Regions from separate parts of the Streptomyces sp. NPDC006544 genome, predicted to be linked through region 1. Evidence: riboswitches for the same ligand, from Rfam matches in the RefSeq annotation. Region 1 holds a riboswitch; the other holds the start of a gene.

Region 1 (3,594 bases):
CGGCGTCCACCTGGTACAGGTTGACCCCGCCCTCGCGGGCGGCGGCCACGACCTCGGCGGCGCGGCCGGGGACCCGGGCGGTGACGGTGTCGAAGTAGGCGCCGTGCACGATCTCGACCCCGCCGGCCGTCAGGCCCGCGGCGAGGAGGGCGGCGTAGCGGTGGGTGCGGCGGGCGATCGTCCGCAGGCCGTCCGGACCGTGGTAGACGGCGTACATGCCGGCCATGACGGCGAGCAGCACCTGCGCGGTGCAGATGTTGCTGGTGGCCTTCTCGCGGCGGATGTGCTGCTCACGGGTCTGGAGCGCCAGGCGGTAGGCCTTGTTGCCGTCCGCGTCCACGGAGACGCCGACGAGGCGGCCGGGCAGCGAGCGGGCGTGCTTGGCCTGGACGGCCATGTATCCGGCGTGCGGTCCGCCGAAGCCCATGGGGACACCGAAGCGCTGCGTGGTGCCGACCGCGATGTCCGCGCCCAGCTCGCCCGGGGAGGTCAGCAGGGTCAGGGCGAGCAGGTCGGCCGAGACGGCGACGATCGCGCCGAGCTCGTGCGCCTGGTCGATGACCGGCTTGATGTCCCGAACGGCACCGGAGGCGCCCGGGTACTGGACCAGTACGCCGTAGACGCCGCGCTCGGCGGCCTCGGCCGGGACGCCCCCGGACAGGTCGGCGACGACGACCTCGATGCCGATCGGCTCGGCACGGGTCTGGATCACCGCGATGGTCTGCGGCAGCGCGTCGGCGTCGACGAGGAAGACGTTGCCCTTGGCCTTGCCCACGCGGCGGGCGAGCGTCATGGCCTCGGCGGCCGCGGTGCCCTCGTCGAGCAGGGAGGCGCCCGAGGTCGGCAGGCCGGTCAGCTCGGCGACGACGGTCTGGAAGTTCAGCAGGGCTTCGAGACGGCCCTGGGAGATCTCGGGCTGGTAGGGCGTGTACGCCGTGTACCAGGCCGGGTTCTCCATGACGTTGCGCAGGATCACCGGCGGCGTGAACGTCCCGTAGTAGCCGAGACCGATCATGGAGGAGAGGACCTGGTTGCGGTCGGCGAGCTGGCGCAGCTCGGCCAGCACCTCGGCCTCGGTCCGCGCCTCGGGCAGGTTCAGCGCGTCAGTGGTCTTGATCACATCCGGTACCGCGGCGGCGGTCAGTTCGTCCAGGGAGCCGTAGCCCACCTGGGCGAGCATCTTGGCCTGCGCCTCGGCATCCGGGCCGATGTGGCGCTGCTCGAAGGGGATGCCTCGCTCCAGCTGGGAGAGCGGAATGCGGTTGGCGGTCATGTACGGAGGCCTCCTGGTCGTACGACCTGCGAGGGGTGCCTCGGCGCGGGCACCCGGACGGCCTCCCCCTCTGTCATCACAACCTGAGAGTTTCACCGGGCCCCTCGAGGATCGCTCGCGAGGTCCGGTTTTCACCGTCGGTGAGGAGGGGAACCGGCACTGCGCGCCCGGTACCCGCCCTGCTTTCCAGAGTGGCCTCACCTACGTGCGGTACGTATGCCTGAGAGATTCCGGGGAGGATTTGCTCCTTCGGCGCCTCCGTCGAGCTCACTCGGAGGACTCTCCCGCACAGGGTCAACAGCCGTCACCCAGCCTACCAGCGAGGATCCGGGGCCTCCCTCGAGTGGCCCCCTCTCCGGAAATGCACTTTTGTAGTCATAACGGAGGAGTTGCGACCAGTGGAGGGACCGGACCGTGCAGACTGACATCGATCCGCGCAGCCTGATCGGCCGCAAGGCGTTCGACCGCCACGGCACCAAGATCGGCACCATCGACGAGGTCTACCTCGACGACGCCACGGGCGTCCCGGAATGGGCCGCCGTACGGACCGGCCTCTTCAGCCGGGACGCCTTCGTCCCGCTGGAACCGAGCGAGCTGGTGGGCGAGACCCTGCACGTGCCCTTCGAGCGTTCCCTCATCAAGGACGCGCCCGATTTCGGCGTGGGCCGTCACCTCTCCCCCGAACAGGAGCTGCAGCTCTACCACCACTACGGCCTCGACGTGGCCCTCCCCAGCGAGTTCCGGCGCGACTTCGGCCGGCTCGCGGGTGACGAGGGCTGAGGGCTGTCCCGCAATCCCCGGTGGGTCAGCGCACGGCGTCGGATGCGGTGCATCGCAAGGCGGAGGAGCGCCCCCATACTGGGCGTATTCGGGCGTTCCGACAACGCGGCGAGGTGCCGTAGCTGGCGTCGTGCGCCCGCCGGGGATTGCGGGACAGCCCTCAGGCCGTCCCTTCCGGATCTCGCCGGTCCCCTCCTCGGGGTCCGGCCGGTACGCCCACCAGCGGCAGCGGATCGGACGGCTCGAGCTGGGGATCGTCCACCAGGAAGGTGCGCACCCGGCCCGGCTCCGAACCGGGCCGCTCGAACCGCACGGTCACCCGCCCGACCCCGCTGCCCTGGACCCACCCCGGCCCGTACACCGTGTGCCGAACGTCTTGCCCCGCCTGCCAGAGCCTCCCGTGGACCGCCCCGGCCTCGCCGGGCGGTCCGCCGCCGGCGGCCGCCTCAGCGGCCACGGCTCCTCCCCCGGGCGCCGGCGCCCCGGCGGCCGGCTCGTCCTCCGCCCCACTGGCCTCCGCCGACTCCTGCGCTTCTGCGCCCGCACCCGCCCCGGCCGCCTCAGGAGCCCCCGCGGCCCCGTCCGGCTCAACGGCTCCGGGGGCCCCCGTCGCCCCCGCCTCGCCCGCCTCGCCCGCCTCGCCCGCCTCGCCCGCCTCAGCCGTCGGCGCGGCCTCGCCGTCCGCACGGGCGGCCAGCGCGAAGGCGAAGAGGTCCTCCTGCGTGTAGTCCGCCAGCCCCGTCACGCCCACGCCCAGCAGCCGCACGCCGCCCGTGGTGTCCACTGCCTCCAGCAGCCGCGCCGCGGCCTCCCGCACCACCGCCGGGTCGTCGGTGGGGCCCCGCAGCGTCTCGGACCGGGTCAGCGTGGAGAAGTCGTAGCGCCGCACCTTGAGGACGATCGTCCGCCCCGAGTGCCCGGACTCCCGCAGGCGGTGCACGCACCGGTCCGCGAGCCGCCCCACCTCGCCGCGGATCCGCACCCGGTCGTGCAGGTCCACGTCGAAGGTGTCCTCGACCGACACGGACTTCGCGTCGCGCTCCGCGACCACCGGCCGCTCGTCCAGGCCCAGCGCCATCCGGTACAGCCCGAGCCCGTGCGAGCGCCCCACCATCCGGACCAGCTCGTCCTCGCCGGCCTTCGCCAGCTCCCCGACCGTGGTGATCCCGGCCCGCCGCAGGTGCTCGCCCGTGGCCGGCCCCACCCCGGGCAGGGTCCGTACCGACAGCGGCGCGAGGTGCGCCCGCTCCGTGCCGACCTCGATCAGGAGCAGCCCCGCCGGTTTGGCCTCCTCGGAGGCCACCTTGGCCAGCATCTTGGACCCGGCCAGTCCGACCGATCCGCTGAGCCCGGTCGCGGCCATGATGTCCGCCCGCAGCCGCTCCCCGGCGGCCCGCGCACCCGCCGCGTCGAAGGCGACGCCGCCCGCCTCCAGGTCCACGAAGGCCTCGTCCAGGCTCAGCGGCTCGACGAGCGGGGACAGTTCCCGCAGGAGGGCCATGACGATGTCGCTGACCGACCGGTACAGGCTGAAGCGCGGG
Region 2 (3,594 bases), on a different contig from region 1:
CTCGTCGACGTGGTACGGGACCACGTTGTAGAGCTTGCCGGAGAAGTTGATCTTCATGCCGTGGGTCAGGTGGCCACCGTGGGCCAGGTTCAGGCCCATGATCGTGTCGCCCGGCTTCAGCAGCGCGAACATCGCGGCCGCGTTGGCCTGCGCACCCGAGTGGGGCTGCACGTTCGCGGCCTCGGCGCCGAACAGCGCCTTGATGCGGTCGATCGCGATCTGCTCGACGACGTCCACGTGCTCGCAGCCGCCGTAGTAGCGGCGGCCGGGGTAGCCCTCGGCGTACTTGTTGGTCAGGACCGAGCCCTGGGCCTCCATGACGGCGACCGGGGCGAAGTTCTCCGACGCGATCATTTCCAGGGTCGACTGCTGGCGCACGAGTTCGGCGTCGACAGCGGCGGCGACGTCCGGGTCGAGCTCGTGGAGAGGGGTGTTCATTGCAGACATCTTCGATCCCCTGGGGTCAGTTGCCGGAGGTGAGCTTGGCGTACTCGTCCACGGAGAGCAGGTCGGCCGGCTCCTCCGTGACGCGCACCTTGAAGAGCCAGCCACCCTCGAACGGGGCCGAGTTCACCAGGGACGGGTCGTCCACGACGTCCTGGTTGGCCTCGACGATCTCGCCGGTGACGGGGGAGTACAGGTCGCTGACCGACTTGGTCGACTCCAGCTCGCCACAGGTCTCGCCTGCCGTCACCGTGTCGCCGACCTCGGGGAGCTGGGCGTATACGACGTCACCGAGCGCGTTGGCCGCGAACTCCGTGATGCCGACCGTCGAGACGCCGTCCTCGGCGACCGACAGCCACTCGTGCTCCTTGCTGTAACGCAGCTGCTGGGGGTTGCTCATGACCTGATTCTCCTGGATGCGGGGGAGTGGATACGAACGGTGGTCCTGCGTGCCGAGACGGACCGGGACGGACCGGGACGGAGCGCGGGCGCGAGGGCGTACGGGAACCGGTGCGGGAGCCCCGGCGGGGCGACCCGAACGGCAGCGGTCCCGTACAGAGTTACTTCTGCCGCTTGTAGAACGGCAGAGCCACGACCTCGTACGCCTCATGCGTACCGCGAATGTCCACGCCGACGCCGGAGGTGCCGGGCGCGGCGTGCGCCGCGTCGACATAGGCCATCGCGATCGGCTTGCCCAGCGTCGGGGACGGGGCGCCCGAGGTGACCTCGCCGACGACCTGGCCGTCGAACGTCACGGAGAAGCCGGCGCGCGGAACGCGGCGGCCCTCGGCGATCAGGCCGACCAGCTTGCGCGGCGGGCTGGCGGCGGCGCGCTCGGCGGCGGCCTCCAGGGCGGCGCGGCCGACGAAGTCGCCCTCCTTCTCGAACTTCACGACCCGGCCCAGACCCGCGTCGAACGGGGTGAGGGAGGTGGTCAGCTCGTGCCCGTACAGCGGCATGCCCGCCTCCAGGCGCAGCGTGTCGCGGCAGGACAGGCCCGCGGGCACCAGGCCGACACCCTCGCCCGCCTTGGTCAGCGCCTGCCACAGCTCCACGGCGTGCTCGGGGGCGACGAAGAGCTCGAAGCCGTCCTCACCGGTGTAACCGGTGCGGGCGATCAGCGCGGGCACCCCGGCGACCGTGCCCGGCAGGCCGGCGTAGTACTTCAGCCCGTCCAGGTCGGCGTCCGTGAGGGAGGCCAGGATGCCCGGGGACTGCGGACCCTGCACCGCGAGCAGCGCGTACGCGTCGCGGTCGTCGCGGACCGCGGCGTCGAAGCCGGCGGCGCGCTCGGTGATCGTGTCGAGGACGACCTGCGCGTTGGAGGCGTTCGCGACGACCATGAACTCGTCCTCGCCGAGGCGGTAGACGATCAGGTCGTCGATGATCCCGCCGTCCTCCTGGCAGATGTGCGTGTAGCGGGCGCGGCCGACGCCGACGGTGGAGATGTTGCCCACCAGCGCGTAGTCGAGGGCCTTGACGGCCTCGGGGCCGGTCAGGGTGATCTCGCCCATGTGGGAGAGGTCGAACAGGCCGGCCTTGGTGCGGACGGCGTTGTGCTCGTCGCGCTCGCTGCTGTACCGCAGCGGCATGTCCCAGCCCGCGAAATCGGTCATGGTCGCACCGAGTGAACGGTGCAGCGCATCGAGGGCGGTCAGGCGGGGGGCAGTGCTCATGGGTGTGGCTCCCGGGTCCCAGGGCATGACATGACGAGGAGGAGTTCCTCCCCATCTGTCATCGGAACCTGAGAGGTTCGCCGAGAGTTCCCCGCTTCCAGGGGAAGGCCTTCGACTTGCACCTTGGGTGGAGCAGCGCCGGTGCCCTCACGGGCGGTGGCGCGGCTCGCTTTTCAGATCTGCCTCATCCACGCGGTACGGGGCCTGAGAGATTCAAGGGAGGTACTTGCTCCTTCGGCGCCCGGACGCGGCCTTGCGGGCCCGCCGGGACTCTCCCGCGTGGATTCAAGCGGCCGGTATGCAGTTGGTGTCCAGATGGCGCACATCATTGCACGGCGTGCGGCCGAATGGGGGAGGGGGTCCGCAAGCGGAGCGGAACCGGTGGTCCCGGATTACCGTCTCTTTACACTCAGGGGACGGGTCCCGGTGGCCCGACGCGGGGGAGGCGATCACTGTGCGGAGATTCGGAGCACTGACGGCAGCGAGCACGGCAACGAGCACGGCACCGAGCACGGCAGCGAACACGACGACGGGCGCGGAAGCCGATGCGGGGACCGGCGGGGGCGGCGCCGCCGGGGTGCCCACGCAGCGCGGCGCGGCGCGGGGGCCGGCCGAGCCGGCGACGGCGGTCGTACGGGACCTGCGCGCGGTGGCGGGCCCCGGCCGGCTGCGCTTCGCCGACGGCGACATCGTGGTGGTGTCCGGACTGCCCGGCGGCGGCAAGAGCACCCTGATCAAGCGGGCCGCACAGGGCGGCGGCATCGACTCCCAGGACGCGCGCGAGCGGTGGGAGCGCCTGATGCCGGCCCCCGTGCCGTACGCGGTGTACCGGCCGGCCGTCCGGATCGCCCACTACTGGGGGCTGTGGCGGGTGCTGCGCTCCGGAGCCTCGGCCGTGGTCCACGACTGCGGTACCCAGAGCTGGGTACGGGCCGTCCTCGCCGGGGCCGCCCGGCGCCGGGGCCGCGCGCTGCACCTGGTGCTCCTGGACACCACCCCCGAGGAGGCCAGGGCTGGGCAGGCGGCGCGCGGGCGGGGGGTGTCGGCGTACGCCTTCGCCCGGCACCGCGGCGCGGTGGCCCGGCTGCTGCGCGAGGCGGAGTCGGGCCGTCCGCCGGCCGGCTGCGCGTCGGTGGTCCTCCTGGACCGGCCGGCGGCGTCCCGCCTGACGGAGATCGGCTTCCGGTAGCCGCGCGGCCGCGGCGGCCGCCGCGGCCCGGCCCCCGGCGGGCGGGGCGGGGCCGACCGTTAACCTCGGGGCGGACAAGGGTGAACGAAGCGGAGGCGTACATGTGGCCGGGTAACGAGCTGGAGCAGGTGCTCGGGGCGGCGCTGGGGCAGGCGGACGCCGGCGGGCGGATCGTCGAGGTGCTCGGGCGCAGCCACGTGTGGATCCCGCTGCCCGGCGGCGTGGGCAGTCTGAGCCTGCCCACCATGGAGATCAACGGCGCCGCGTACGTGCCCGTCTACACCT

What was found. Region 1 has a riboswitch for glycine ahead of gcvP (aminomethyl-transferring glycine dehydrogenase). Riboswitches for the same ligand answer to the same signal wherever they lie in the genome.
Region 2: linked by a shared signal. The riboswitch ahead of gcvT (glycine cleavage system aminomethyltransferase GcvT) and the one ahead of gcvP (aminomethyl-transferring glycine dehydrogenase) in region 1 are both predicted to bind glycine.

Annotation. Positions count from the first base shown of each region.
Region 1 covers NZ_JBEXOV010000063.1:9,108-12,701, reverse strand. The annotation lists gene gcvP (aminomethyl-transferring glycine dehydrogenase) at 1-1,273, opposite strand, end outside; glycine riboswitch at 1,472-1,570, opposite strand; gene ABZY44_RS25785 (PRC-barrel domain-containing protein) at 1,688-2,053, shown strand; gene ABZY44_RS25780 (DNA polymerase IV) at 2,214-3,594, opposite strand, start outside.
Region 2 covers NZ_JBEXOV010000038.1:52,476-56,069, reverse strand. The annotation lists gene glyA (serine hydroxymethyltransferase) at 1-447, opposite strand, end outside; gene gcvH (glycine cleavage system protein GcvH) at 464-844, opposite strand; gene gcvT (glycine cleavage system aminomethyltransferase GcvT) at 1,005-2,120, opposite strand; glycine riboswitch at 2,304-2,408, opposite strand; gene ABZY44_RS19290 (AAA family ATPase) at 2,698-3,309, shown strand; gene ABZY44_RS19285 (enhanced serine sensitivity protein SseB) at 3,411-3,594, shown strand, end outside.